One region of the Arsenophonus endosymbiont of Crataerina pallida genome, then DNA from elsewhere that is predicted to be linked to it. Evidence: predicted binding sites of a transcription regulator. Region 1 holds the regulator's gene; the other holds the start of a gene.
The links. The regulator ArgR, encoded in region 1, controls arginine synthesis, uptake and breakdown. The targets are predictions, from matches to a motif close to ANTGAATAAAAATACANT.
Positions count from the first base shown of each region.

Region 2: argE (acetylornithine deacetylase) is a predicted target of ArgR. The motif match lies at 10,617-10,634, and genes of this name have one in related genera.

Region 1 is NZ_OZ026540.1:400,391-416,913, reverse strand. Features, by position in the region: partial or broken gene AACL31_RS02230 (IS110 family transposase) at 1-728, shown strand, start outside; gene AACL31_RS02225 (helix-turn-helix domain-containing protein) at 980-1,255, shown strand; gene mdh (malate dehydrogenase) at 1,314-2,252, opposite strand; gene argR (transcriptional regulator ArgR) at 2,654-3,124, shown strand; gene fbp (class 1 fructose-bisphosphatase) at 3,293-4,300, shown strand; gene ppa (inorganic diphosphatase) at 4,440-4,970, shown strand; gene AACL31_RS02200 (gamma-glutamylcyclotransferase) at 5,033-5,383, opposite strand; gene AACL31_RS02195 (translocation/assembly module TamB domain-containing protein) at 5,386-9,159, opposite strand; partial or broken gene tamA (autotransporter assembly complex protein TamA) at 9,156-10,899, opposite strand; gene AACL31_RS02185 (carbon-nitrogen hydrolase family protein) at 11,452-12,366, opposite strand; gene AACL31_RS02180 (M13 family metallopeptidase) at 12,499-14,496, opposite strand; gene AACL31_RS02175 (DUF1107 domain-containing protein) at 14,873-15,079, opposite strand; gene AACL31_RS02170 (YtfJ family protein) at 15,393-15,953, shown strand; partial or broken gene cysQ (3'(2'),5'-bisphosphate nucleotidase CysQ) at 15,966-16,523, opposite strand, start outside.
Region 2 is NZ_OZ026540.1:294,962-311,484, forward strand. Features, by position in the region: gene AACL31_RS01695 (amino acid ABC transporter permease) at 1-459, shown strand, start outside; gene AACL31_RS01700 (amino acid ABC transporter permease) at 461-1,252, shown strand; gene AACL31_RS01705 (NCS2 family permease) at 1,447-2,775, shown strand; gene yihI (Der GTPase-activating protein YihI) at 2,972-3,442, shown strand; gene hemN (oxygen-independent coproporphyrinogen III oxidase) at 3,713-5,086, shown strand; gene glnG (nitrogen regulation protein NR(I)) at 5,132-6,559, opposite strand; partial or broken gene glnL (nitrogen regulation protein NR(II)) at 6,569-7,599, opposite strand; gene glnA (glutamate--ammonia ligase) at 7,749-9,158, opposite strand; gene argE (acetylornithine deacetylase) at 9,418-10,572, opposite strand; gene oxyR (DNA-binding transcriptional regulator OxyR) at 11,198-12,100, shown strand; partial or broken gene sthA (Si-specific NAD(P)(+) transhydrogenase) at 12,136-13,533, opposite strand; gene fabR (HTH-type transcriptional repressor FabR) at 13,745-14,386, shown strand; gene trmA (tRNA (uridine(54)-C5)-methyltransferase TrmA) at 14,613-15,716, opposite strand; gene murI (glutamate racemase) at 16,056-16,523, shown strand, end outside.

The DNA.
Region 1 (16,523 bases):
ATCCCAGACAATCCCGAGACTTTGCCCGCGCTATGGGCTATCTGGCAAAAACTGACCGTATTGATGCCAAAGTGCTTGCACAAATGGCAGAGGTTATTAATCGACATCCGGAGCGAGAGCGCTTTATCCGGACTCTGCCAAATGCATAACGTCAGGTTCTTGCTGCGATGGTCGTACGCAGACGCCAGTTGATTACAATGTTGGTGGCAGAACGTAATAGGCTGTATACCGCACATCCACAGAATAGAAAAAGCATCATCATCATCAAGGCGCTGGAAGATGAACTTGCCAGAATCGATGAGGATATGAACAACCACATAAGGAACCACTTTAAGGATCTGGCCGCTAGGCTGAGCAGCATTAAAGGGGTTGGTACCATGACAGTTGCTGCGTTGTTGGCGGAGCTTCCCGAACTGGGCAGCCTCTCGAGGCGAGCTATTAGCGCGCTTATAGGCGTTGCCCCCATAAACCGGGACTCGGGTACCATGCGTGGTCGGCGAACCATATTTGGCGGAAGGGACGGAGTCCGAACAGCACTTTATATGGCCGCGCTTGTAGCAACTCGCTTTAATCCGGTGATAAAAGCCTTTTACATGCGTCTGCTTGCAGCGGGAAAAGCCAAAAAAGTGGCGCTGGTCGCCTGTATGCGCAAGCTGCTGACTATCCTGAACGCGATGCTCAGAAAGAACGAAGAATGGAATGAGTCGTACCATCACGTTTCTCCATAATTTTAACGTTCAAGACAGTTGCTAATAAATTGAAGAGAGCCTCACTATATTTCTTAAAATATCTGTAAAATTTCTCTATTTTTTGTAATCAAGTTCAAAAAAGAGATTTTTAAGAAAAAAATAAGAAACTATTAAAGAAAAAAAATGTTATTTTATTTCTAATAACAAGTTCTAGTTCGAAATACATGTCAGAACTATCTGTTATTTATACCACTAATACAGCAATATATTTAATAAAAAAAGGATTAAAAATGATTTCACAGAAATCTGATTGGCATCCTGCGGATATTATTGCAGCGCTAAGAAAACGCGGAACAACATTAGCAGCTATATCAAGACAAGCAGGTTTAAGCTCTTCAACACTAGCCAATGCATTATCTCGGCCCTGGCCAAAAGGAGAATGGATAATTGCGAACTTTTTAAACCTTCATCCTTCTGAAATATGGCCAAGCCGTTATTACGATTTCAATACAGGAGAATTATTAGAACGAAATATTCGTCGGCCTACTAATAAAAATAACGAATAAATTATAAAAAAACCGCAGACTCATATCTGTGGTTTATTATTTAATGAAGTTAATAATATTATTTATTAATAAAATCTTCGCCTAATTTAATATCTTTATTGAGTGTCTCTAACATATTTTCCAATTTATTTTTTTCAAATTTATTCATAATATTAATAGGTAATCTTTCTTCAATCCCATTTTTACCTAAACGTATTGGCTGAGCAAAAAAACGAGCATATTCACCATCACTTTCCACATATGCACAATCGATTATATTTTCTTTACCATTTAAAGCGTTAATTAATGATAAACCAAAACGTGCAGCGGCTTGGCCCATAGAAAGTGTCGCTGATCCGCCACCAGCTTTTGCTTCAACAACTTCAGTGCCGGCATTTTGAATACGCTTGGTTAGCTCCTCAGCTTCCTGCTCGGTAAAGCTAACATTGGCAATTTGAGAGAGTAACGGTAGGATCGTTACGCCAGAATGACCACCAATAACCTTCACTTCGATTTCTTGAGGTTTTTTACCTTTTAATTCAGCAACAAAAGTATTAGAACGAATAATATCTAAGGTTGTTACACCAAATAATCGATTTCTATCATACACGCCGGCCTTTTTTAATACTTCTGCTGCTATCGGAACAGTAGTATTAACCGGATTAGTAATAATACCAATTAACGCCTTAGGACAGCTCTGAGCAACTTTTTCAATCAGATTACGAACGATACCGGCATTGATATTAAACAAATCTGAACGATCCATACCTGGTTTCCTGGCAACACCTGCCGAAATTAATACTACATCAGCACCGTCAAGTGCGGGTGTCGGATCTTCACCAGCAAAACCAATTACCTTTACATCTGTTGGAATATGGCTTAAATCTTTAGCAACACCAGGGGTCACAGGAGCAATATCATAAAGAGAAAGCTCTGAGCCTGATGGAAGCTGGTTTTTAAGAAGAAGTGCAAGTGCTTGGCCGATACCACCTGCTGCTCCAAGAATAGCTAATTTCATGCTGATACTCCTTTATATGATGACACTTCAAAATGGCTTAAAAACTTTCAACCTATTACATACGTTATTCATAACACAGTCTATTAATTACGATTAATTCTTGTTAATAAATAAATCTTGTAAATTTTTTCTTTCATTTTAAATAAAATTCTTATCGACTAATGCGATAAGGGGCACTTTTTTAATATTGCTTAGGTAGCAGCGTAATTTAGAGGCACGACTGCCATTTTTTAAACAATAATTTATCGCTAATTTCCACAAAGTAGGCAAATAACTGACTAATAATTTTTATTATTGCTATTTTTATTATTTTCATAGCACCAGGCTAGAACTGCTTGTTGCATAAAAATTCACCTTTATACATAATACCGCTCTACTTAACGTCTTGAAAAAGGTGATTTATGTATGTTTCTTCTAAACAAGAAGATCTCGTGAAAGCTTTTAAAGCTTTGCTCAAGGAAGAAAAATTTAGCTCCCAAAGTGAGATCGTTATAGCACTTCAAGAGCAAGGCTTTGAAAATATAAACCAGTCAAAAATTTCTAGAATGCTGACAAAGTTTGGTGCGGTGCGTAACCGTAATGCTAAAATGGAAATGGTTTATTGCCTACCTGCTGAACTGGTTGTTCCCACAACAACTAGCCCGCTAAAAAATTTGGTATTAGATGTTAACTACAATCAATCAATTGTGGTTATTCGTACTAGTCCTGGCGCTGCACAGCTCATTGCTCGTTTATTAGATTCGTTAGGAACTTCAGAAGGAATTTTAGGTAGTATCGCCGGCGATGATACCATTTTTTCTACCCCAACTTTGGGATTTTCCACCGAACAACTTTATGAAGCCATCTTGAATTTGTTTGAACAAGAGTTGTAAAAGCCAAAGTTATCGCGCTGATCAGCGCGATAATATGAAATGAATCGTTCTCTTGATCAGTAAAAATAATCCAACTATTAATCTTGGCCTAATTTGGCTAAACTGCACGCACACAAGGAACACGATTCCTTACAAAATCTCTATAAAATTAGACTCAGGACCTTGGTCATGAAAACATTAGACGAATTTATCGTTGAAAAACAACATGATTTTCCTCATGCTACGGGTGAACTTACCGCATTATTATCAGCAATTAAATTAGGTGCAAAAATCATTCACCGCGATATTAATAAAGCCGGTTTGGTGGATATTTTAGGCGCAAGTGGTGCCTCTAATACTCAAGGCGAAGTTCAAATGAAACTTGACCTATACGCTAATAAAAAATTAAAAGCCGCTTTGAAAGCGCGAGGAGAGGTTGCTGGCATTGCCTCCGAAGAAGAAGACGAAATCGTAATTTTTGCTGGTGATCGGGCAGAAAATGCCAAATATGTTGTGCTAATGGATCCATTAGATGGTTCATCAAATATCGATGTAAATGTTTCCGTTGGAACTATTTTCTCTATTTACCGCCGTATTACACCAATTGGCCAATCGGTTACTAAAGCAGATTTTTTACAACCGGGCCATCAACAAGTCGCTGCCGGCTACGTTGTCTATGGTTCTTCAACCATGCTGGTTTACACAACCGGTTATGGTGTGCATGCCTTTACCTATGATCCTTCTCTGGGCGTCTTCTGTCTATCTCACGAAAAAGTGATGTTTCCACCACAAGGCAATATGTATTCAATCAATGAAGGAAATTATAGTAAATTTCCATTAGGGGTAAAAAAATATATAAAATATTGCCAGGAACAAGATCCCGCAACGCTTCGCCCTTATACCACCCGCTATATTGGCTCTTTGGTGGCAGATTTTCACCGAAATTTACTAAAAGGTGGGATTTATATTTATCCAAGTACAGCAAGTCACCCTAAAGGTAAATTACGCTTGCTATATGAATGCAATCCGATCGCCTTTTTAGCCGAACAGGCAGGAGGTAAAGCAAGTGATGGTACTAATCGAATTTTAGATATCGTCCCAGAACAACTACATCAACGTGTACCTTTCTTTGTTGGAACAAAATCTATGGTAGAAAAAGCCGAAAGCTTTATGCTTGAATTTTCAGTTAATGAATAACATCCTATCATACGCAATAAAGGCAAACGATCCGGCCTTTATTGTTAAGCTTATTTTTATAGTGATAATGAGTTTTTGTTTCGTTTACGGCTATAATAACCGCTACTCAATTTTTAGCTTTAAATAAAGGACATTTTTTATGAGCCTAAATAATGTACCGGCAGGGAAAGAGCTGCCTGAAGATATCTATGTTATTATAGAAATTCCCGCGAATGCGGATCCGATAAAATATGAAGTAGATAAAAAATCTGGCGCCATCTTTGTCGATCGTTTTATGTCTACCGCTATGTTTTATCCCTGTAATTATGGTTATATCAATCATACTCTCTCCCTGGATGGCGATCCCGTTGATGTTTTAGTTCCAACACCTTATCCGCTACAACCAGGAGCAGTAATTCGTTGTCGCCCAATCGGGGTATTAAAAATGACCGATGAATCGGGTGAAGATGCAAAATTGGTTGCGGTGCCTCATTCTAAATTAACTAAAGAATATGATCATATTAAAGATATTAACGATTTACCTGAATTATTACGCGCTCAAATTAAACATTTCTTTGAACACTATAAAGATTTAGAACAAGGCAAATGGGTAAAAGTGGATGGTTGGGAAAATGTTGATGCGGCAAAAGCTGAAATTCTTTCTTCTTTTGAACGCACAGCTAAAAAATAACCATTATAGAGTTTTAATTAGATCCCCTTTATCAGCGATAAATGGGATCTGGTTAGAAAATTTTATTTGCTTTTTCCATCACGCTTTAGCCAATCACCACTTTCAATTCGGCGTAAACCATCTACCGAAAGTTTATAAAGATAAATCCATGCATTACCATAAGGTGTAGGTATCAATTCTCTTACATAATCCTGAGAGTTCCTTTTTAATTCATCAAGTTCAGTCAAAATGGATGGTGTAATACGATAAACTTCACACTCTATCGTCCCTTCACCACGCATTACTGCAGGGTAATAACCTAAGTCATAAATCTCATAACCTTCCAACCTATACTCTCCTAACAGCTGAGCATAAGTCATCCAATGATGATTTCCCTGATTACGCCTTAAACTACCATAAACAATTATACGCATAATTAAAACTCAAACTGATAAAGCAGATCTAGTGCCTGGTCCACGCCAGACACAGCTTCTAGATACAATTTTGGCATCAAACGATAGCGTAGTGTTAATGTAGCAAGAGAATTAAATATCCCTACGCCATATTTAACTTGCAAATCATTAGTTATTTTACCACTCACGACAACTTGAGATTGGTCACCAACGCCCTGAGTATCTAATGCTAAGTCGGAAACACCAAATGTTTCACCAATACTTCCCAATAATTTTCCGCTCTTGGAAACTCCCAGACTAATCAGCAAAGCAGCCATATGAGTACTATCTGCCCCACTACTATTTAACCCTTCACCTCTCAGTAAGTAAGACAGAGCTTCCTCCTGCGATTTAACTGGTTCAGAGAAAATCGTTGCTTTTGGCTTATCAGCCAAGCCTGTAACTCTTACCCCCGCAATCACATTATCATTGGTACTATCTGGATTGCGGATCGCTTCTACATTTAAGAATGGCTGATCAACGGGGCCGGAAAATAAAATTTGTCCTTTTCGCACAATTAGATCTTGCCCATATGCATGAAATCGACCTTCAGGAATATCAATCTGGCCATTTAAACCCAGCCCTTGCTTATCTTGGATAACTTTCAATATTCCTGTTAATCGCGCTTTTAAGCTAAATGCATACAAACGAACATCATTTCCAATTTTAATCTGTAGATTAGTTAATATCGGAATTGATATACCTTTTTTCTCAATTGGATGTAAATTTGCATCTAACATCACCTCATCTGATGAAACGCCAACTGCTGATTCTGGTAATTCTTGTACCGTAATACGTGCCCAAGGAATATTTACATTGCCATTGAGACTTAATAAATTAGGCGTAGCTTCAAAAACAATATCCGGCTCCACGTCAATACGAACCATTGGCGGTAATGTTATCCGCAATTTGTTACCTGTGGCAGAAATTCTCGCTTGCCAGGCTTTAATATTACGCCAATCCGCTTCTCCAACTAACTTCAAATAACCTTCAGGTGTATTAATACGTCCTGTCAATTGAGAGCGAGTTCCCATAAAATCCAGTTTGAGGAACCCCTGATTGATATCAAATGGAAACCAGTGTCCTTTTGCTGCTACATTAGAAAGCGCCAAATTACCATTTAATAACGGCTGCTTCATATTGCCAGATAACCTTAAATCGGCATTCAAATTGCCATCTAACCTTTCACCATTACTTAAAATTGGACGAATTAAGGCTAATGAAATATCGTTAATATTAATACTACCCGATAATCTACGACTTTGTTCCAGATCGTCAATCCGTATATTGCCTGAAAATTTGCCATTATTGGTAATTTGTATTAACCACTGTAATACTGCCTTACCATTACTCATATCTGCATTCAAGCTTAGCGTTTGAAATTCAACGGGTAACAATGATCCTTCAATCAATTGTTTAATTTTGACGCCATTACCAAACAAATTTACTTTCACCTGCGGCGAATGCCCATCGGCATACCAACTCACTTTCGCATCACCATCAAAACTGCCAGTTAGCTGAGTTTCCGCTGGCAAAAAGGGTTTGAGTAGTGCTAAATCAAACTGCTGTAGCAGAATATCTGCATTACCGGATTTACCAATTTTAGCCATTTTAGACAAACAAAAGTGCCCTTTAGTATTTAGCCAACAATGAGGTGAAACTGTGACTTCCTGTTGCTGATTGGCATACTCAATTGACACCGCCCGACTTAACTGCCATTCACCGATCGGGGTGTTAAATAACGTATTATCTAACACACCTTGCCATAACGCTTTCTGTCGATCAAAACTGCCTTTCAGGGTTAAGTGACCTGAAATGGGTTTTCCATCGATATTGATGTTAACACTATGCTGCTGTTCATAACCTTTAGCATCCAAGGTGAAATTATGAACAACTAAATCTGCCTGTTTCAACTGCTGAACAGCAGCGGTTAGTTGGCCATGGATCTGTTTATCAGAACGGATATCACCTTGAATAGTTGCTTTATCGATAGCTAAGTTATCTTGCCATTTAACGCTATGAGCTGCGATATCAACCAGTAATTGAGGTGACTTTAAATCACCTCGTAATTTTAATTGTCCTTTTATTACTCCGGCTAAACCAGGTAATACACCATCGAGAGCTGGCGCATCAATTATCCCATCTAGTTGCCAGCTGTCACTCAGATGTCCATTAATATCTAATTTGTTGCGTCCGAGTAAGATATTGAAAACGGGAATGTTCCATTGACCTGTGGCATTGCCACTTATCTGTCCGCGTGTGCGTAATAAATGACCTTTTACATTACCATCAAGGGTAATTTCAGGAATTTTTAATTGCCAGCTACCACCATGTAAACTGCCAGTCGTGACGATTTTACCCTGCAATTTAGCTGGCCATTGTGGCCACTGTTTTGCAGTATTAATATCGGATAAAGTTAATAACCCATTCCAACTTATCGCTTTACTCCAATCGATAATAGCGGTTAATTCTGTTTTTCCCTGCAACGCATTCAATCGCAAACGCGTTAACCGAAACTGTTGTTCATTCCCTTTAGCATCAAGCGTTAACAACGTCGGTGGCAAATCCCGTCCATTAATATCAGTTCGGAATGAGAGATCATAACCTGTCACCATACCATTTAAACGTAAACGTAGATCTTTTAAACGATATTCTGGCTCACCTTGTAGTGGCCAATTAAGCTGCTGACTCTCTAAGGTTAATTGAATTGGCAATCCTGCCTGTGACAAGGCTGCTTCAGCGACCAAATTAGCCTTGATGGGACCCGTTAAACTTAACATTAATTTAAGTTGTTGTAATAAAGCCCCCTCCAGTTTTAAATCAACTTGTTGCCCTTTAAGATCGTTAAGATAGGATTCAGCTTGAACAGCAATATTGACCGGCCACTGCTGAGCCAAATTAGCATCACCGGTAATAGTGATCTTGCCTTCAGGCATCACAACAACAAATTGTTTGATAGCTATCTGCTGATTTTGTACGCTCGCCATTAATGTCAAATTATCAATTGCCACCTTAGTATCACCACTTAAATGCCAGCTTACCCCTCGGATCTGCTCGATATTAATATCGATAGGTAAAACGACTTCAGGTAAGTTAGCTAATAAAGGCTCAGCAAATAATGCTTTTAATGTTTCCGCAGGTGATTTATCGGCTACTTCATCGCTGGTTTTTATTACTGCTTTTGCTGTCGCTTTATTTTCTTCCACTAAAGTTTTTGGCAAATTAACCACTAATCTATTAATTGTCGTTGGTTTAATTGTTAACAGATTAGCTTGCCAATCAGCCGCCATGGTTAATTCAGCCAGCGAAATCTGGCTGTTATCGAGCTGAATATTGATATTTTTTAGTGTTAACTGATTTAACAAAATAGGATAGGGCGTTGACAATTTAGTCAATGGAGTTGAGTTGGCCGGCTCTTCGGTAGATGCAAAGGCTTTGCTATCAATCTTAACATCGACGCCGTCAGTTGAAATATTATTAACACACAATTGAAAACGTTTTAAACAGTTAACTTCGAGTGAAAGATTAAACTTATCAACATCAACATTAATACCCTTGGTTCGATAACGAACTCCCTGCAAATTTAAATCACTCCAGCCACCGGAAATGGTCGCAATTTCTAATCCTGGCAACCAACGCACTGCTGTATTAAGGGCAAAATGTAAGCCTGATTGGGTGGTAACTATCCAACCAATCATCGTTAATAATATTAGTAACAAAAACAATAAGACCAGGCTAATGCGTTTTACCCATTTCATAGCTCAGCACCTAACCCAATATAAAATTGTACTTTGCTATAATCAGGATCACCGACCGGCGCAGCAATATCCAGTTTAATAGGCCCAACCGGTGAAACCCAGCGAATACCAACGCCAGCGCCAACTTTAAAATCATCTTTACTAAAATCATTTACCGCCTCACCACCATCAACAAATATTGCGCCCCACCAGTTACCTGTCACATTATATTGATATTCCAGTGAGCCAACGGCTAATTTTGAAGCACCGGTTAATTTTCCTTGGCTATTGGTGGGTGAAATTTTTTGATAACCATAACCTCTAATACTGCGATCACCACCAGCAAAAAAACGCAGATCAGGTGGGACTTTGTCAAATCGATTAGTTTCTATCCAACCAAGATGGCCTCTTACCACAAAACGATGCCCTTTCCAGGGTGTTCTTATCCAAACATTTTGTGCTTGTAATACCACAAAATCGATATCTGAACCCCAAGTAGTATTAGAAATATCAATAGTATATCGCTGGCTATCCCCCCAATAGGGCATAGCACCACCTCGCTGTCGCATCCGGCTAAGGCTGGCTCCAGGATACAGAAGCATAGTAGTATTGGTTATATTTGCCTGGGTAAAATGGCTAAGACTCCAGCGCAAATTAACGCCATATTGCCAACCTTTATAATAATCCCAATTCCTTAATAAATTCAGCGTTGTGGTATCAGATTAAGTATCATTTAGATCAGTACGTTTAAAGCCCGCTTGAACGGCATAATATTGTTCTAATGGACTCTTTTTTAGCGGAATTTTATAGCTGGCATCAATAATTTGTTCAGGTTGCGAAAGACTAAGGCTGGAAGTAAAACTCTGTCCTCTAGAATTAATCCAGGGTTTATTCCAAGTAGCTTTGACTCGGGGACCTACATCGGTCGAATAACCACCACCTAATTCAACATGATTACGCGCACGTGGCGTTAATACTGCGTCCATTGGCAAGAATATGCGTGCCTTTTTCACGAGCTTTAGTAATATCAGGGGTCACAATTGCGGAATTGAACCAACCGGTATTGACTAACCGTTGATTGAATTCAGCCAATTGTTCAGAGGCATAATAGTCTCCCTGTTTAAAGGGAACAATATTATTTAGATAATCTTCGCGAATTTGAGAGCCTTCATATTTGATGGCACCGAAGCGATAACGCTCGCCACTATTGAAATTAAATATCCAGTAAGAAGCCCTGTGAACCAATGAGACCCCTAACTGACTTTTCTCCATTTCTGCATCAAAATAACCTTTACGCACCGCTAGCCGACTAAATCCCTGTTTCAAATCTTCATAATCGCCATGATTAAGAATAATTCCTTTTGGTGGCGTATTGCGAGCTATCATTTCCGCATAATCTTTATCATATTTAGCCTCCCCATTTAACGTTATACTAACATTTTCAACACGAATAGGTTTTCCAGGATCAACTTTAGCTGTCAAAACGGGTCGAGAAGGAAGCTTAAATTCCTGATAAGAAAATTCAATGGTGGGTTCACAATAACCTAACGGCCTTAACCCTAAACGAATTGCTTTATCAACTCTGACCTGGAAACGGCCATCTGGGGCAATTTCATCCTGAGTGATATTTGAGAGCTGAATACGAACGTTTTTTTCAAGTTCTCCTGTCAATCCTTCAACTTTTAAACGAAGATTGGCACCATTGGCAACTGACACTACCATCGACATACAAAGAAAACAAAGCAAAGAATATCTTGGCACGCCAACTCCTAATGGAAAATAGACTTTATAACGATAAAAAACTCACTCATTTTGGTTAAATTAAACAAGATATACAAGACATTAATAATAAATAATGCAATCTTTCTCTGTCCATTTAAGCCCCAATAATGGCTATTGAATAGCACGCTAAAACATTTTTAACTGATAAGACTATCGGTCTGTTTATTTTTATACCGTCAAGCCAAAATTTATGCACGAAATACCTTATTAAAAAATAGCAACTTTCTTGCAAAAAAACGAAATGCAAAAATTTTCTTAACCATGAAAAAGTTTAGAAAGGCATATAAATAGAAGATAGACTGAAAAAATAATTACCACCTAACCACAAATTTTAGTCACTATCTCACCGTTAAAACAGATAAATACAGTCAAGTGGATATATTAGAATTGATCACTACATTTATTCAATTAACAGTCAGAATATTCTAATTCTCCTGAACTTCTTCACTCCCTGGCAGTACAATCTGTTTTGTATCTATTAGTTCAATAAAAGAAGCGGCTTTAATCGATAACGGGCGATTAGCCGCAGGATTAAATAAGTAAGCTAGTTACGTCTGGACGTGAATAATGCCCGACCGGATCGGCGATCGCTTTGGCGAAGGTAATTGAAGCAGGGTCAAGCGTAGCTAACAGTAATCCTTCCTCATTTTCTGCCAAGGGGGTTGTTAGCTCACTGCCATCTGGACCAAATATACGTGCATAGCCGCCACCTGCTTTTAACAAGTTCCGTTTAGTTTTATCTGTACATAACTGTTCAATTATCTGCTCTGACACAATGGCACACGATGCAATAACAAAACATTGCCCTTCTACTGCATAGGATCGTGAAAGCGCGATATTGACTTCAGGGCTCAAAGCAGCTGTTATATCGCGATAAAGGCTAAAACTAGGCCAAGACGCAATATGAATTTGCTCATGCTGAGCATATATAACATAACGCGTTAACGGTTGTATGTGTTCCCAACAACACAATGCCCCAATCACACCTAATTCAGTGGTAAACGTTTTTAGCGATGAACCATCACTTTCACCAAATAGAGTGCGCTCAACATGACTCGGTTTAAGTTTTCGCCGCACACCGACCGTTTCCCCCGTATTACTGATGAGCCATTGAGCCATATAAAGCGTACCATGATCTCTTTCACTCAAGCCCAATAGCAACCAAATATTATTCTCTTTAGCAACCGAAGCGATACGCTTTGCCTGTTCACTGCCTAATACTAAAGAATTTTGATAATATTGATAAACCAATGGAGTTAATGCGGCAGGTGAGTCCAACCAAAGAAACCAAGGATAACCAGGTAGCCAATTTTCCGGAAAAGCGATCAATTCCGCCCCTCTACTGGCCGCTTCTTTTATTAAATCGATAGTTTTATCAATAGTTCCTTCCAAATCCATAAATACAGGAGCTGCCTGTACACAAGCAACAGTGATTGATTTATCCATTATTAATTCACCTCATTGTTGAATATCACATATCGTTTATGTTTGCGATTATACAAATGAAGTGTTTCTAACGTTATTACCCGAAAGCAGCAAGTTTATCAGGCTCTACGCTATAGAGCCTGATATTGAAGTCTACCAGATATGGATTCGATCTTTAGGTGCCAGATAAAGCTTATGCTCTTTTTCTACATTAAATGCTGCATACCAATCATCCATATTGCGTACCACACCGTTGGCGCGATAGGGGTTCGGACTATGGGGATCAGCCATAATCTTATTACGCTCTGACTCTTTATTAGCTAACTCGCGCCAAGTTCTCGCCCAGGCTATAAAGAAGCGTTGTAATCCCGTCATTCCATCGATAATCGGCGGTTCATCATTCGGATAATGTTCTTTAGAAAATTGCTTATAAGCATTGAGGGCAATATTTAATCCACCGAGATCACCAATATTTTCACCTAGGGTAAGTTTACCGTTAACAGCTAAACCATCAATTTTAAACCCGTTATACTGCTTAATAAGTTTGGCGGTTTTTTCTTTAAAATGCTGCTGTGAAGCCGTTGACCACCAGTTTCTTAATTGCCCTGTTCCGTCATAAAGACGGCCTTGATCGTCAAAACCATGTCCCATCTCATGCCCGATCACCGCACCAATGGCACCATAGTTATAAGCAGGATCAGCATTTTGATCAAAAAATGGCGCTTGCAAAATAGCCGCCGGGAAAACAATTTCATTCTGAACTGGATTATAGTAAGCGTTAATTGTTTGTGGCGTCATCCCCCATTCCCACTTTCTGACTTTTTCACCGATCCGGCTCATATTATCTTGATAGAGCCAGTTTTGTACTTGCAGATAATTGTCGAATAATGTATCTGGTTGCAAATGCAACGTACTAAAATCATGCCATTTTTCAGGGTAACCAATTTTAACCGTAAATTGGTTAAGCTTTTTGAGTGCTTCTTGGCAAGTCCGTTTATCCATCCAGTCATTATTTTGCAAACGTGTTTTAAACGTTCCTTTAACATAACTCACCAGATTTTGGATCTTATTTTTAGCATCAGGATCAAAATATGTTGCAACATAAAGCTGCCCCAACGGCTCCCCTTGTAGTTTATTCACGACTTCCAATGCCCGTTCTTTACGTGAACGCTGCTGTTTAATACCATTTAATCGAGTTGAATAAAAATTAAATCGAGCATCAGAAAACGCTTGATTCAAGTAATTGGCTTTACTACTCAGATAATGGAAAACTAAGTAGTCTTGTAGGGTAGATAGCGGGGTATTAGCCAATATTTTTGCCAGCTGTTCATCTGAAAGTTTCCATTGTTGAATAAACCCCTGCCATTGATAATCTGGCGTAAACTTTTTCAATTGGCTAAGCGTCATCGGATGATAATTTTTCAACGTGTCACGTTCAGCTTCTGGTGTCCAATGAACTTTTGCCAACGATTTTTCTAACGCAAAAATCTGCTTAGCCTTTAACTGTGCTTCTTTTTCGCCTTCTCCCGCTAAATGTAAAATAGTGGCAATATAAGCGACGTAATCGTGACGGATAGTCTCCATCTGTTTAGTGTTATCCAGATAGTAATTTCTATTTGGTAGGCCTAAACCACCTTGTCCCAGATAAAGAACATAGGTATCAGGTACTTTTGCATCCAATCCAACCCAATAGGAAATAAATGGCATATAACCTGGTTTTGCCATCAAATTAGTAATATCAGCGTGAGTTTTTGCCTGCTTGATAGCATTCAGGGCATTTTGTACCGGCGTTAAACCTGTTTTTTCAACTGCCGTTTCATTTAAATAACTGCGATAAAGATTACGAATATTGCGTTGATTATGATTAAGCTCACTTTCCGGTTGAACTTCAAGTTTATTTATCAGTGCTTGCAGCTGTTTTTCTGTTTTGAGATATAACTCAACAAAGGAATTAATACGTGACATTCCAGCTGGGATTTTTGTATGAGCTATCCTATCTTGATTAACATATTGATAAAAATCATTACCCGGAGAAATGGAATCAGACAGTATGATTTTTTGTTCACCGTAAGTAACGTCTTTGGCAACAGCAAAGGAGGAGACTGTCAGAGCAGACAGACTAATAAGTAGTGCTAAAACAGTTTTTTGCATAGGAGAAAACCTTTCTCTTCTTTGAGATTGATATGTTCCATCAACAAGTGTTGATAAGCTGATAAAGTATATATACTACTTCAATTTTTTAACAAAAACGCACACATAAATTTAATTTTGTTTAAAGTTATAATCTTTATACTAATCAAAACATCGCTGTTGACAGATCCAAGACCAAATTATTAAACGCCAGCCACAAAATGAAATGTGGTTGGTAAGCATTAAATTTAACATGAAGCGAGTAAAGCGAAGTATAGTAAAACACTTTTTGCTAATCCGATCTGTCGTAAAACTTATGGATTAAAATTGTTAGGTCATGATTAGTTTATATTTTATTTGCGCCACTGAGGATGTGGCGCACAACTTATCAGATGAGTTAACCTATTTCTGTCTGGAGGATAAGGACTTCTTTATTGATTTCATTCATTATGTTGAAATGCCGCTTATCTTTAATTCTAGGGGGTAATATCTTTCCTTTGTCAAATTCAAATACTCCCATATCTTTGATATACAATCGACCACGAAATAATATCTTAACGTAACGCGCAATCTTCAGTGGGTTATAACGGTGAAAAATCTTCATTCAACTTTTTCCTCCCCTTTGTTGATCTTGAAGTCACAAAAATGTGATTCATGACACATTTTATAATCATAGACTCTGGTTACAAGCTTTAGTTCTCCTTTTCCAATAAGATTTAACGATTTTACATAACATGATAACGGGTTAAATAGTTTTGAATAATCATTACAATATTTTTCATTTGAAGCCTTAACAACTTTTGCTGTATGTGCTAAAGCAGCTCTCTATAACAAAGACATTATATTTAAGATTGACTATGCTAATAAACGAGGATAATCATCAATAACCAGTTTAGAAAAAATTAACGAGGAGTACTATGTTAAAAAAGATCATACCAATAGTAATTTTATTAACTCACCCTTTTTCTGCATTAACTGCCACCTTACAAATTAATAAGCCGGTGCCTGCCGTAACTGTCACCGATCGAGGTGAACTTTTGTTAAACGAAAAGGGTAAACTTATTTATCAAGATTGGCGCAGCAAGGAACTTGTTGGCAAAACAAGAACGATCCTGCATATTGCCGGGCGCCTTTCCGCTAAAGAGCTGAATGAGCCATTAATAGAGGCAATTAAACAAAAGAAATTTGATCAGAAAAAATATCAGACAACAACAATAATAAATACTGATGATACAATTCTTGGAACCGGTTTTTTTGTTCGCAGTAGTATTGAAGACAGTAAGCGAGAATTCCCGTTTTCTCAAATTATTGTGGATAATAATGGTGTAGTTAAAAAAACCTGGCAGCTAAAACCCAAGAGTTCTACCATCATCGTATTAAATAAAAAGGGTGACGTATTATTTGCTAAAGATGGTGCTCTAACATCTGAAGAGACAAATAACGTTATTAAATTGATTGAAACACAATTAAAAAAATAATTAATTAAACCATCAGAATATTGACACTCTAAATCCCGGATTAATAAATGATTCTCTGGGGGAATAGTCTAATGTTCTACCATTCCAATCCGTCACTTTAGCACCTGCCGCTTGGGCGATCGCATGTCCTGCGGCAGTATCCCAAATATGAGTGGGACCAAATCGCGGATAAAGCTGTGCTTTGCCTTCAGCAATAAGGCAAAATTTTAGTGAAGAACCCATCACATAATTTCATGCTGCCCCATTTGTGCTAAATAATCAGTCAATTCTTTATCCTGATAAGAACGGCTAATAACAATTAGCGGGGGATGCCCATTAGCAACATGAAGTAATTGTTTTACTCCATCCACTATTTTCCATGCCGCCCCTTGCTCACTAGCATAAAGCACATTTTTTGCTGGCGCATAAATAATCCCCATAACAGGAGAACCCGACTGAATCAAAGCAATATTAACGGTAAATTCACCATTCCTATGAATAAACTCTTTAGTTCCATCGAGCGGATCCACTAACCAATAGCTTTCCCAATGACAGCACTCTTGCCAAGCCGGTGGATCTTCTTCAGAGAGT
Region 2 (16,523 bases), 110 kb from region 1:
CTAAATACACCCCATCAGCTGGCTATTCTCGATATTAAGCTCGCATGGCCATCATTTGAATTTTTGGTAGGTGTGATTGGCTTAACTCTCTACTCTACGCCTTTTATTGCTGAAGAATTAAGAGCCGGTATTTATGGTGTAAAGCAAGGACAAAAATTTGCTGCATTAGCATTAGGTTTATCTGGCTGGCAAGCCATGCGTTATGTGGTTTTACCCCAAGCGCTAAAAATCGCAATGCCGCCTTTATTGGGGCAGTATATGAATATTGTAAAAAATTCTTCCCTAACTATGGCAATTGGTGTTGCTGAGCTTTCTTATGTTGCTCGTCAGATTGAAAGTCAAAGTTTACAAACCTTTACGGCGTTTGGTGTGGCGACAATTCTTTATATTGCCATTATTGCCTTGATGGAAGCTTGGGGACAATGGCGTCAGCAGCGTCTATTAATAAAGGGATATTAACATGGATTTTACAGTGATTGCTGAAAATTGGCGCTATCTGTTATTTGGTACATTTCCTGATGGCCCTTTAGAAGGTGCAGCACTGACTCTGTTAATAAGTTTATTAGCAGGAAGTATCTCTATTTTTCTCGGTATTGCTGGTGGAATTGCATTGGCGATGTTAAATGGTTGGTGGGCAAATTTACTGGCAGCTGTGTTAGGTTTTTTTCGGGCTATACCTGTCATCATGTTAATTTTCTGGAGTTACTTTTTATTACCTGTTTTACTAGGTACGGATATTCCTGAATTGACGACCGTAATTTGTGCTTTAGCTTTGATCACATCAGCTTATTTAGCGCACGGAGTAAAAGCAGGTATTTTGGCTATAGGTCAAGGGCAATGGCAAGCGGGGATGTCGCTAGGTTTTACCCGTTGGGCGGTATTGTGGAATATTATATTGCCGCAAGCGTTACGGATGATGATCCCATCTTTTATTAATCAGTGGATTGCATTAATTAAAGATACTTCATTGGCTTATATTGTGGGAGTGGCAGAATTATCATTTTTAGCCACTCAAATAAATAATCGAGAAATGATTTATCCAATGGAAATTTTTCTATTTGTTGCTTTAATCTATTTCATTATGTGTTTTTCACTTGAGCTGATAGCAAATCAAATCTTACGTCGTTTAGAAAAAAATCGCGGTCGTCACAGGCTCTATTATCAGGCAAGCAACCAAATCAGTTGGTTTGTTTCTAGTGTCCGTTATTCTTTCTTTTGCCTTTTAGAGGTAAGTGAAAGATTGGTAACATGAGTGGTTGATCCGTTGGTATTTATATCACTCTCTTTTTGATTCCACGAAGCCTTATTTCAACGTAATGACTGTGTTGAATATTCATTCGCATCATTATGTCAGATATTGTTTTCCTTTTTCTGTTTTATAATTAACTATTTGAATTAATTTTATTGTAGGATAGAGCAAAAAAACTTTTTTATTAGGCTAAATATATGAACAAAACAGATCCGATCAGACGACAGAGCCTGCTTCAGCGCATGTTTAAATTACATGAACATGGCACGACAGTTCGAACAGAAATCATTGCCGGATTGACGACGTTTTTGACAATGGTTTATATCGTTTTTGTTAACCCACAAATTCTATCAATGGCGGGAATGGATATTAAAGCTGTTTTTGTCACTACCTGCTTGGTTGCAGCGTTAGGTAGTATTATGATGGGGCTCGTCGCCAATTTACCGGTTGCTGTTGCTCCTGCGATGGGATTAAATGCCTTTTTTGCTTTTGTCGTTGTTGGTGCTATGGGCTATTCCTGGCAAGTGGCGATGGGAGCAATTTTCTGGGGAGCAGTTGGTTTATTTCTTTTAACGCTTTTTCATATTCGCTACTGGATCATTGCGCATATCCCTTTAAGCTTACGGGTTGGTATTACCAGTGGTATTGGTTTATTTATTGCCATGATGGGATTGAAAAATGCTGGCATTATTGTTGCTAATCCAGATACCTTGGTGGCGATTGGTAATTTTTCCCAATCGAATGTGTTATTGGGAATCTTGGGATTTTTTATCATTGTCGTGTTAGCGGCGCGCAATATTCATGCTGCGGTGCTTGTTTCTATTGTGATCACCACGCTGATTGGGATGATTATCGGTGATGTCCAATATAATGGTGTTTTTGCGCTACCACCTAGCATCATGACGGTTGTTGGACATGTTGATATGATTGGCTCACTAGATATTGCTTTGTCTGGCATTATTTTCTCTTTTATGCTGATTAACCTGTTTGATTCTTCAGGAACCTTAATTGGTGTTACCGATAAAGCGGGTTTGGCTGATAAGACAGGTAAATTTCCGCAGATGAAACAGGCGCTTTATGTTGATAGTTTAAGTTCGGTCGCAGGCAGCGCAATGGGAACATCTTCAGTAACTGCCTATATTGAAAGTAGTTCTGGGGTTGCGATAGGTGGACGTACTGGATTAACCGCAATTGTGGTTGGCGCGCTATTTTTATTAACAATTTTTATTTCACCGCTAGCTAGTATGGTACCCGCCTATGCAACAGCTGGCGCACTGATCTATGTTGGTGTCTTAATGACATCGAGTCTAACACGTGTTGCGTGGCATGATTTAACCGAGTCAGTACCCGCTTTTATCACAGTGGTTATGATGCCTTTTAGTTTTTCCATCACTGAAGGTATCGCGTTAGGTTTTATTGCTTACTGTGTCATGAAAATAGGAACAGGACGGTGGTGTGAAATTGGTTTGGCAGTCGTTATTGTTTCGCTGTTATTTATTGCAAAAATTATTTTGGTTGATGTGTAATAGCATTAATAAATAACTGAATAATTTATTTACATTACTTCGATAATTATTATATCGAAGTTTTCATTTATTCTAATTTTACCGTATCTAGTATAAGTCATCCACATATCATATTATTGTGTTAAATATAGAATTGAAAATCAGCAATGAGAGAAAACCCGTTATGTCGGAGCATAAGAAAAAAGCAGCTAATAAGATGAAAAAAAATCGTGAATCGCTAAATTTAGCCAGTCGTGAACGAAAAAAACAGAAAAAAAAGCGTGGCCATATAGCAGGTAGCCGTTATCAAGAAAGATCTAATGCACAAAATAACAATTATCCATCAATTGAAAAAGATCCGCGCATTGGTAGTAAGAAACCGATCCCTCTACTCATTGATGCTAAAGAAGAAAAAGCCTTAAATACCAACAAGCAAAAAATAAACAAGGTAGAAAAATCAATATTATCACCCGCAGAAGAGTTGGTATTATTGGAAAATGATGAACGTCTGGCCGCGTTATTAACTGATCTTGAAGAAGGTAAAAAATTGGCCAAAGATGAAATGACTTATGTTGATAGTAAATTGGATCGCATTGATACTTTGCTGAAAATAGTTGGTATTGAGCTTGATGACGAAGAAGATGATGATAAACCAGATGATATTATGCGGCTTTTAAAAGGGAAGTAAGCATTGTTTGTTTCATAACTATTTAATAGTAAAAATGGGTGTTACTGCCTAATAAAATAGTAATATTTATTACTGATTAATCATAAATAATTTATCAATAATTATCTTTGATTATCAATATTACTGATCTTAAATAGTTTGGTTAATTGGATTATTATTCCATTTACATCATCTTATGATAATCTCTCATCAGTTAAGATAGTGGCAGCAAATAAAGTAATGTGAGTCTGGCTATAAGATAGCAGATAGTTATTATTGAAGGATAAAAATATGTCAGAGCAGGGTATTATTTGGGATCTTTCCCTCATTCAAAAATATAACTATGCTGGGCCCAGATATACATCTTATCCTACTGCGTTAGAATTTAATCAACACTACAGTGATAGTGATTTTGCTATTGCTGCCAGTCGCTATACTGACAGACCGCTGTCTCTTTATGTACACATTCCGTTTTGTCATAAGCTGTGTTATTTCTGTGGCTGTAATAAGTTGGTGACTCGTCATAAACATAAAGTAGATAACTATCTGCTGGTTTTAGCAAAAGAGATCATAGAACAAGCGAAATTATTTACTAATCGTACTGTTACCCAAATGCACTGGGGTGGTGGGACACCAACCTATTTGAGTAAATCCCAGATCAGCCAACTATTGGCAATGTTGAAATCACATTTTCATTTTGCCACCGATGCCGAAATATCAATTGAAATTGATCCGCGAGAAATAGAATTGGATGTTATTGATCACTTGCGCTACGAGGGTTTTAACCGCTTGAGTATGGGCGTACAGGATTTTAATAAACAGGTACAGCATTTAGTTAACCGCCAGCAGGATGAAGATTTTATTTTCGCTTTGATTCAACGAGCCAGAGACACGGGGTTTATTTCTACCAGTATCGATTTGATTTATGGTTTACCGAAACAGACAGCGGAAACGTTTGCTTTTACTTTAGAGCGAGTATTAGCCCTTTCGCCTGATCGTTTAAGTGTGTTTAATTATGCCCATTTACCGGCTCTCTTTGCTGCACAACGCAAAATAAAACCGCAAGATTTACCGACAGCGGAACAAAAACTGGCTATTTTGCAGCAAACGATTTTCACCTTAACACAAAATGGTTATCAATTTATTGGTATGGATCATTTTGCTAAACCTAACGACGAACTGGCTATTGCACAACGTAATGGGGTTTTACATCGTAATTTTCAGGGCTATACCACTCAGCAAAACTGTGATCTACTCGGACTTGGCGTGTCAGCAATTAGCATGTTAGGCGATCATTACGCACAAAATCAAAAAGATTTAAGCGCCTACTATCAGGCCATTGAAAATCATCAACATGCATTGTGGAAAGGTTTATCTTTGACACAGGATGACTGTATTCGACGTGATGTCATCAAAACTTTGATCTGCAATTTTCATTTAGATTATGGTCAAATTGAAGATTGCTATCAGATTGATTTTAAAAATTATTTTTCTGCAGATTTACAGTTATTACAACCGATGATAGCAGATGGTTTGGTGATTGTTGGTCAAAGACAGTTACAAATTACCCCTAAAGGCCGATTATTAATTCGTAATATATGTATGTGTTTTGATATTTATTTGCGCAACCAAATGCGTCAACGTCAATTTTCACGTGTGATTTAGTTGGTTACAGAGGATAGTCTAGCTGTACACTTCAGCTCTTTTTTACTACTCGATACCAAATTCTTTCAATTTACGAGTAATAGTATTTCTCCCCCAGCCGAGTAAGCGAGCGGCTTCTTGTTTATGGCCTTTGGTATGGATTAAAGCGCATTCAAGCATTGTACGTTCAATCTGCGGTAAAACTTCCTGTAGTAAATTCTGTTTATTATTTTCGAGTGCGGTTTTTGTCCAATTGGCAAGTGGATCAAGCCATATTTCGTTATTTGCCGAAGGTTTCTTTTTAGGCGAATAGCGAAATTGTTGATTTTGTTGCAAATCGCTAGGCAGATCTTGCGGCAATATCACTAGGCTGGAAGACATCACTGTAAGCCAACGACAGACATTTTCTAACTGGCGTACATTACCCGTCCAAGGTAAAGACATTAAGATAGTTTCTGTCTGTGGCGCCAAAATTTTGCTCTCAACGCCAAGTTCTTGTGCTGTTTGGCGTAAAAAATGGCTGGCCAAATGTGGAATATCTGCAGTCCGTTCACGCAATGGTGGAAGCGGAATGCGGATCACATTGAGGCGATGAAAGAGATCTTCTCTAAATTTTCCTTCTTGTACTAGTTGCTCAAGGCATTGATGGGTTGCGGCGATAATACGGACATCAACTTTAATCGGTGTATAACCACCAACCCGATAAAACTGGCCTTCAGCCAATACGCGTAAAAGGCGAGTTTGAATATCAAGTGGCATGTCACCAATTTCATCGAGGAAAAGTGAACCACCATGCGCTTGCTCGAAGCGCCCTTGCCTGACCTGACTGGCGCCAGTAAAAGCGCCTTTTTCATGACCAAATAACTCAGATTCAATCAGATCTTTAGGGATAGCCGCCATATTTAACGCAATAAAAGGCCCTGCTGCTTTAGGACTATGGCGATGAAGTGCATCCGCAATTAACTCTTTACCAGTGCCTGACTCACCGTTAATAAGTACACTAATCGAGGAGCGGGATAAGCGACCGATAATTCGATAAACTTCCTGCATGGCTGGTGCTTCACCAATAATCTTGGTGACAGGAGCGGTCGGAAAAGAATTTGATCCACTACTCGGTTGTTGATTGCGATAATAATTAAGTGCGCGTTCAACCAACGATATCGTTTCGTCAATATCGAAAGGTTTTGGCAAATAATCAAAAGCACCTTGTTGATAGGCATTAACTGCGGTATTGAGATCTGAATGGGCAGTCATAATAATAATCGGTAATTTAGGATGACTTTGTTTAAGTCTTGTCAGTAATGATAATCCATCGTTTTCTGGCATATGGATATCAGAGATTAAAACATCCGGACAGGTTTTCTCTAATGCAGCCAGTACACTTTGAATATCTTCAAAACTGCGACATTCCATGCTGGCATTATTTAACGCTCGTTCTAAAACCCAACGAATGGCATTATCATCATCAACGATCCACACCGTACCTTTTTGCATATCAGTTACCTAATTCTTAATAGGAAGATAAATCGAAAATTGTGTCTGGCCAGGCCAACTGGAAAATTCGATCCTGCCAGCATGCTGGTCAATAATATTTTGTGCAATTGAGAGTCCTAAACCATTGCCACCTTTACGATGACTGACCCTTGGATAGAACAGCGTATCTTGTATCTGTGACGGGATGCCTGGACCATTATCTTCAATATCGATCCGGGCAGCAAGTCGATACGTTTTTCCATGTAATGTCACTTGAAATGCGGTGCGAGTCCGTATAGTCAAGGTTCCGCCGTTTTCTTCCATTGCTTGTATCGCGTTTTGGCTTAAATTGAGTAATACCTGTTCAATTTGTTCCGGATAGTGTGGAAACTCAGGTAAACTGGGATCATAGTCTTTTATTAGTTTAATATTTTCCGGTAGTGTCAGTGATATTAAATGGTAAGTACGCTCAACAACTTGATGAATATTCTGTTTTGTTTTTGCGCCAGGATGTTGGGGGCCAAGTAGACGATCAACTAAATTACGCAAGCGATCGGCTTGCTCAATAATTACTTGGGTATATTCCAACTGATTAGAATTATAAAGGGTTTTGGCTAACAGCTGAGCTGCTCCACGTAAACCACCTAATGGATTTTTTATCTCATGAGCTAAAGTACGGATTAACTCACGTGATGCGCTTTGTAATGATTGTTCTTGATCTAAACGGCGATGGTGATTGACTGGCGAAAATTCTAGCAAAATAAAGCATGGTGAAATGGGCTGCGCACTGATAGTCACGATATAAGAGTGATTATTAATAACCAGAGTAACGTCATTATCGGTAAAGCTTAGATTTTTTTTTGCATTAAATCCATATTAAGCGAACAATAATCAAACAGTACTGGTAGCGGTGTACCTAGTAATTTTCTTGGGCTAGCTAAAAAAAATTGGCGGCTAGCATGATTAGCGTAATGGATAATGAGTTCATTATTGAGTAATAGAATATTATGCAATAAACAATCTAAAATATGATCGCCAATTGGTAAATTATCAATTTTCACTTGGTCTTACTCCTGCACCTTTTTAGTGCATATTAACATATTTGAGTATAAACCAAGAGTTTTTGTTCAATTTTTATGCAGAAAAAACCTCATCAAAAGATGAGGTAAATATTACAATACAACAAAAATACTCAGCGGAGAATGGCTTATCAAACGCTGTAGTATATTTCGAACTCTAATGGGTGAGGTGCCATCCGAATACGTTGAACATCATCTTTTAATAAATTGATATAAGCATCGATCGTTTCATCAGTAAATACTTCACCCCGTTTCAAAAACTCCCGATCAGCATCCAATGCCTGTAGTGCTTCTTCCAGTGAACTGGCAACGGTTGGGATCTCTTGTGCTTCTTCTGCGGGTAAATCATATAAATTTTTGTCCATTGCTTCACCCGGATGAATTTTATTAATAATTCCATCGAGACCTGCCATCAATTGTGCCGCAAAGGCTAAGTACGGATTGGCAGCCGGGTCTGGGAAACGAACCTCAATACGCGATGCTCTAGGATTAGTAACGATTGGAATGCGAATAGAAGCTGAACGATTACGTGCGGAGTAAGCCAACATTACAGGTGTTTCAAAACCTGGCACCAGACGTTTATAAGAGTTGGTGGTTGGATTAGTAAAGGCATTTAAAGCTCGCGCATGTTTAATAATACCGCCAATATAATAAAGTGCCATTTCAGATAACCCGCCATATTTATCACCGGCAAACAAGTTGCTGCCATTTTTTTCCAGTGACATATGACAGTGCATACCAGAGCCATTATCACCCACTAGTGGTTTTGGCATAAATGTTGCTGTTTTACCAAAAGAATGGGCAATATTGTGCACCACGTATTTGTATATTTGTGTTTCATCGGCCTTTTTAGTCATGGTATTAAAACGGGTAGCAACCTCGTTTTGGCCTGCGGTGGCAACTTCATGGTGGTGTGCTTCAACAATTAATCCCATTTTCTCCATGGTGGAACACATAGCGGAGCGCATATTTTGTGAAGAGTCAACGGGAGGGACAGGAAAATAACCACCTTTAACGCTTGGCCGATGGCCTTTATTACCATCTTCATAATGTGCGCCAGAATTCCAGGCTGCTTCAACATCATCGATATGATAATAAGCACCAGAAATATTGTTACCAAAGCGAATATCGTCAAACACAAAGAATTCAGGTTCAGGTCCAAATAATATCGTATCTGCAATACCGCTACTACGTAAGAAATTTTCGGCGCGTTTAGAAATTGAACGTGGATCTCGTTCGTAGCCCTGATGAGTGTGGGGCTCTAGGATATCACAGCGAATAATTAGGGTTGAATCACTAAAAAAAGGATCTAATACTGCCGTCTCAGGATCAGGCATAAGCATCATATCTGACTCATTAATTCCTTTCCAACCGGCAATTGACGAACCGTCAAACATTTTACCTTCTTCAAAGAAATTTTGGTTAATTTGGTGAGCAGGAATAGTGATATGTTGTTCTTTACCTCTGGTATCGGTAAAGCGTAGATCAATATATTTAACATAGTGCTCTTTGATCATGGATAAAACATGCTCAACAGACATAAAGATTCTCCTGATTGGATCCTATTTTGAACATAGCGCCAAAAAGTTTTACTATAGTTAATTATTCACTATGCGAAAATCATGCCAAATTTTTATAACTGATAATAGATGCTTTTTTAATGATTTATTAGTAAATAATCATAAATTGAATAATAAATCGCACCATTCTTGTGCAAATCGGATGCTATTAAAGCACAATCATGGTGCGGTAGTCGAAAAAAAGATAGAGCTGGTCTTATTTTATTCCCAATTTAGTAGTTTATTTTTTCAAGCAAAAATAGGATATCATTTGTGAAAGTAATTCAATTGTCGGTTTTATATATTTAAGTTCAATAAATTCATCAGGTTGGTGAGCCTGCTCTATCGAACCTGGCCCTAATATTAATGTTGGACATCGCGTTTGAATAAAGGGCGCTTCGGTGCAGTAATTAACGGTTTGAGCTTTTTTATCTAATAAATTTTCAATTATTTTCACCATGTTATGATTTATTGGGTATTCAAAACCGGGAATAGGCGGATGAAGTTCCTCGATAGTTAAGCGATCAGGCCAACGATGTTTAATCGGTTTAAGTGCGGCATGTAACAATTCATCCAAATTTTTTAGTGACAGACCGGGTAGTGGACGAATATCGATATGTAATTCACAACACCCACAAATTCGATTTACGGCATCACCCCCATGAATATGTCCAAAATTCATTGTTGGGTAGGGAATATCAAATGCCTTGTTGTGGTAATCGGTTTTTAGTCTATTTCTAAGCAAAATTAACTGACTAATGGTTTCATGCATTAACTCAATCGCATTGATACCCTGTTCCGGATCACTTGAATGGCCAGATTGACCGGTAATACGAATGGCATTGGCAATATGCCCCTTATGAGCGCGAATCGGTCGCAATGAAGTTGGTTCACCAATAATTGCTAATTCAGGCTGAATTTCTGCAGTTGTAGCAAAATAACGTGCTCCGGCCATGGTGGTTTCTTCATCAGCGGTTGCCAGAATATAGATGGGATGCTGTAACTGATCAATATCGACATTGCGTAAAGTATCAATGATAAAAGCGAAAAAACCTTTCATATCCGCGCTACCTAAACCATATAATTTGTCTTTATATTCCGTTAATTGGAAAGGATCTTTTGTCCAGCGCCCGTCATCAAAAGGAACCGTATCAGTATGCCCACAAAGTAGTAATCCAGCCTCTCCTTGGCCAAAAGTAGCCAGTAAATTGAATTTATGGCGGCTATCTGGTACAGGTTGAATGGTTATTTTACCACCTAGTGTCGTAAGCCATTCTGCCAGTAGATTAATTAATGTTTCATTACTTAGATCGCGTCTTGCATCGACAGAACTAATTGATGGTATGGCAACTAATTGACGGTATAACTCAATAAATGTGGGCAGTTTGTTTTTCACTGTTGTCAGCCTTAATGACTAAAATTTCAGTACTCATGCATTTCATTGAATAAAAATACAACAATTAATGTTAGTTCAGTGTACAAGATTTATTAATGAGAGGGTTGATGATACAAATTTTTTCTTTTAATTGATAACAACAATATATACAGGATAAAGGAAAATTAATGGCGTATAGGATCGTCGATTAATATATTTCGATATAAAGATTTTATTTAAGAATTAAAAAAATATTTGCTTTAACATAATAATATTATTGATAAAATAATTATTTCAATATATCGATTTAAATTCAGCAATGACCATTAATTTGTTCATAAAAGTTTAGTGAAGTCTTTATTGGTGATGTGTTCAATCGATGCTTAGTGAATCTGAATTTCAATAAATAGGGTGTTGAAGCATTGATTTATGGTCGCAACTTAGTTGTGAAATATTAGCTGCTTAGTAGAATCAGTTATTGGCGCTAAACAACTCACCGCGAAAGCGTTTAATTTATTCGTTTTTGTCTATAAATTATGAAGATAAATTTTTTTTGCCGAATTTTTTCGTTGATAGGAAAACTGGATCCATTATGATGAATAGATAGGTTGATTCTATCAAATTTGTATTTAGGGAAGGAGTAGGCATGAATATTCGTGATTTGGAGTACCTTGTTGCATTAGCTGAGCATAAACATTTTCGGCGTGCTGCAGATGCCTGCCATGTTAGTCAACCGACCCTCAGCGGTCAAATTCGTAAATTGGAAGACGATTTAGGTGTTATGTTATTAGAGCGGACAAGCCGAAAGGTTCTGTTTACTCAGCAGGGGTTATTATTAGTTGAACAAGCCAGAACAGTATTGCGAGAAGTTAAAATACTGCAGGAAATGGCTTCCTTACAAGGTGAAAGCATGTCAGGCCCGTTACACATAGGATTAATTCCTACTATCGGTCCTTATCTTTTACCTCACATCATTCCAGAATTACACCGTTTATTTCCTAAATTGGAGATGTATTTACATGAAGCACAAACACACCATCTGTTAGCGCAATTAAATAATGGCAAACTAGATTGTGCAATATTAGCGCAAGTGAAGGAGACCGAAGCTTTTATTGAAATACCTCTGTATGAGGAACCTATGCGATTAGCTATTTATGAAGGACATCCATGGTTCAATCGTAAGGAAATTGAAATGCGTGAGCTTGTTGGACAGAAATTACTTATGTTGGAAGATGGACACTGTTTACGTGATCAAGCGATGGGATATTGTTTTCAGGTTGGGGCAAAAGATGATACCCACTTTCGTGCCACCAGTTTAGAGACATTACGTAACATGGTGGCAGCCGGAAGTGGTATAACGCTATTGCCAGATTTATCTGTACCGAAAGAGATAAAACGTGATGGTGTTTATTATCTTGATTGTATTAACCCTGTTCCTTCACGTTCGGTTGTTTTAATTTACCGTCCTGGCTCACCGCTTAGAAGTTGTCATGAGCAGTTTGCTGAGGCAATTCGTAAACAAATGTATCGATACTATAGTAAAAATTAATTGTTTACTTACTACTAATATTGAGCTTTATTGGGTTAAAACAGACGGTTTAACCCATTCAGTGCGGCAACCCGAAATGCTTCTGCCATAGTTGGATAATTGAAGGTAGTATTAACAAAATATTCAATAGTATTACCTTCACCTTTTTGCTCCATAATTGCCTGGCCAATATGAATAATTTCTGCTGCACGCTCACCGAAGCAGTGAATACCTAGAATTTTTAATGTTTCGCGATGAAATAGGATCTTTAAACTGCCTACATTCATCCCTGCAATTTGTGCTCTGGCTAAATGTTTAAATTGAGCACGCCCGACTTCATAAGGAATTTTCATGGCAGTCAATTGTTGTTCTGTTTTACCGACAGAACTGATTTCTGGAATGGTGTAGATCCCGATAGGAATATCCTCAATTAAATGGGTATCGCTGTGGCCCGTTGTTATCGCGCGGGCAGCGAGACGACCTTGATCATAAGCGGCTTAAGCTAAACTGGGATAGCCAATAACATCGCCGACCGCATAGATATTTTTATTATGAGTACGATAGGTAGCATCAACTTTAATCAAACCTCGATTATCAATAGGAATAGCGATATTTTCTAAATTTAGATTATCGGTATTTCCCGTACGGCCATTAGCATATAATAGACAATCGGCTTTAACCTTTTTACCTGACTTCAGATGAATAATTACGCCATCATCTGTTCCTTCGATTTTTTCATATTCTTCATTATGGCGAATGACAACACCACTATTCCAAAAATGGTATGATAAAGCGTCTGACATTTCTTGGTCTAAAAACGACAGAAGGTGATCACGGGTATTAATAAGATCAACTTTTACCCCTAATCCTCTAAATATTGAAGCATATTCACAGCCAATTACCCCTGCACCATAAATAATAACATGGTGGGGTTCATGATTGAGAGTTAAAATTGAATCACTATTGTAAATGCGTGAATGCAGAAAATCGACATCGGGAGGACAGTATGGACGAGAGCCGGTTGCGATAATGATTTTTTCAGCATATAGAGTATCGTAGGTACCATCATTATAAAGAACTTTTAAAGTATGTTGGTCAATGAAAGAGGCTTCACCGGCAAACATTTTGCAACCATTTCGTTCGTAAAATCCTTGCCGCATATGTGTTTGTTGATTAATTACGGTCTCGGCTTGTTTAAGAATGTCGGAGAAAGAAGAGCGTAAAAGCCGGGATTTATCGCTGTATAATGGATTTTGATTAAATTCGATAATTCGGCTGACCGCGTGCCGAAGCGCTTTAGAAGGAATGGTTCCCCAGTGGGTACAACCACCACCAATTTTATTATAACGTTCAATGACTGCGACTTTTTTCCCTTGTTTTACCAACCCCATTGCTGCACCTTCTCCCCCGGGGCCGGAACCAATAACGATAGTATCAAATTGAATCTGTGGCATTCGGTATAACCTATTATTATGTAAATACGAATAGACAACTCAGATTAACATTATCTTCTTTAATCAAGCTTAAATATAAGATTCAGGCTTTACATTTTAATAAATAACAGAAATTCCTTATATACTAGTTAAACTTAAGGACACTGCAAATCTGTTAAAATTTGGTATAGTAGCCTAGTTACATTATTATCGAAGAGGTATATTAATTACTGTGAGTAATATTACAGGCGTCAGAGCAAAGCAGAAAGAAAAAACGCGTCGTTCTCTGATAGAAGCGGCGTTTAGTCAATTGAGTGCTGAGCGTAGCTTTACTAGTCTCAGCTTACGTGAGGTTGCCCGAGAAGCGGGTATTGCACCGACTTCTTTTTATCGACATTTTCGTGATGTTGATGAATTAGGATTGACCATGGTGGATGAAAGCGGTCTTATGCTCCGTCAATTAATGCGTCAAGCACGACAGCGTATTGCAAAAGGTGGCAGTGTTATTCGAACATCTGTTGCTACTTTTATGGAATTTATTGGTAATAATCCGAATGCCTTTCGATTATTGCTGCGTGAACGTTCAGGTACATCGGCTGAATTTCGTGCGGCAGTTGCCAGAGAAATCCAGCATTTTATTGCTGAATTGGCCGACTACTTGCAACAGGAAAGTAATATGCCTCGGTATTTTACTGAAATTGAAGCCGAAGCCATGGTTACTATAGTATTTAGTGCGGGGGCAGAAGCATTAGATATTGATCAGGAAAAAAGGCAGCTTTTGGAAGAACGATTAGTTTTACAGCTTAGAATGATCGCCCGCGGAGCCTATTATTGGTATCGTCGTGAACAGGAAAAACATAATATTAAATTATAAATAATTTTTTGCAGTAAACCAAAAATTGCAATTATTTATTGGTGTTTTCTATATTAGTTTTTTAAATGACTTTTAATATTATGAATGTTAGAGAAATATTGTCTATATCAATATTATTTAATATATTCTTAAAATAAAAATAATATTAGCTATCATTAGATAGATTTTTTGCTGTTATGACTTATAAAATAAAACGCCATATTTTTTAATGGCGTTTTTATTTCATTCAAATATGTTTTTTCTCAAGTAAAACACCGCATTCAATATGGTGGGTATAAGGAAATTGATCGAATAACGCTAATCGATCAATTTTATGAGTTTTATTGAGTATATTTAAATTGTGACAAAGTGTATTAGGATTACAGGATATATAAAGAATACGTGGATATTTTTGTACTAATTCAAGCGTTTTTTCATCTAAACCACAGCGAGGCGGATCGATTAAAATAGTCTCACATTTATAACTTGTTAAATCAACACCTTCAAGGCGTTTAAACTGACGTTCACCTCGTATTGCTTGGGTAAAATCTTCTGCTGACATTCGAATAATTTTTACATTATTAATTTTATTAGCTTCAATATTATATTGAGCCGCTGCTACTGATGGTTTTGCAATCTCGGTTGCCAGAACACGATTAAAATTTTGTGCTAGTGCGATAGAAAAATTACCGTTTCCACAATAAAGCTCCAGTAAATCACCTTTTGTGTTTTTAGTAATATTAATCGCCCATTCTAACATTTTGATATTTATTCCGGCATTGGGCTGGGTAAAACTATTTTCAATTTGGCGATAGATAATTGACTTACCTGAAATAGGTAATACCTCATCAATATGATCCTGTTCTAATATAATTTTTGTTTTTGCTGCGCGGCCAATAAGTTGTATATCAAAACCTTGATTAATTAGAGCGCTACGTAATTGTTTAGCTTGTTCAATCCATTCTTGTTCCAATTTTTTATGATAAATTAATGAAACAATAATCTTATTACTTAATGTTGATAAATAATCTACTTGGAAGAGTTTATACCGTAAAAGCGGTTTAGTTTTAATTAATGGAATTAAAGCAAGCATCATTTGATTAATTAATTTACTAGCGCTAGGTAATTGATCAACTCTTATACGTTGTTTAGTCGTTTGATCAAACATTATATGAAATAAATCTGGTCCTTCATGCCAGAGGCGAAATTCAGCGCGCATTCTATAATGGGAAAAATCAGAACGAAAAATTTCTGGCTCAGGTGCATTAAAAGGCAGCATAATACTGTTTAAATATTTGATTTTTTCAGCTAACTGCAAGTTGTATTGTGTAATTGACAAATTATTTAGCATGTATTCAGATTCATCTTGATAAAAAATTTTCTATCGTGAGATTGTAGGGAAAGAGAAAGAGAAGTCTAGCTTTGGTGCACGATTTATAGATAGTAATTACAAAGGTTTTTCTAAAGCTTATTTTTTGAATATTGATAGTAAGAGTCGTAAAGTTTTAGTTCTTCGATATTGGACGGTAATGCAAAAATAAAAATAGGTTATAATATTGTCTTAAAACCAGCGGACAATTATTACAACAGCACAGGATTCATTCAATCTATTATTACTGTATAATTACTCATGACTATTTTTACTAACAATTCTCTTATCAGCATATTGTTCATTATTGTGATGAAATGAATGAAAAATGAAATAAAAAAAGTAACCTCTGCTCAGTCGAAAACGGCTCGGCCAACTATTCTAATTTTTGATTCTGGTGTTGGTGGGTTATCTGTTTATCGTGAAGTCAGACAGCTATTGCCAGATTTACACTATATTTATGCTTTTGATAATGATGCTTTTCCTTATGGAGAGAAAAGTGCAGAATTTATTATTGAACGTATTATTCGCTTCATCGATCAAATTCAACAAAAACATGCGTTAGCAATAGCAATTATTGCTTGTAATACGGCAAGTACGGTCAGTTTGCCTGTTTTAAGAGCGCATTTCCAATTTCCAATTATTGGGGTTGTTCCCGCAATAAAACCAGCAACTAAATTAACACGTAATGGTGTTATTGGATTATTAGCAACTAAGGTAACGGTTAGTGGAAACTATACTAGAGAACTGATCGATCGATTTGCCGTTGATTGTAAAGTTGAGATGATC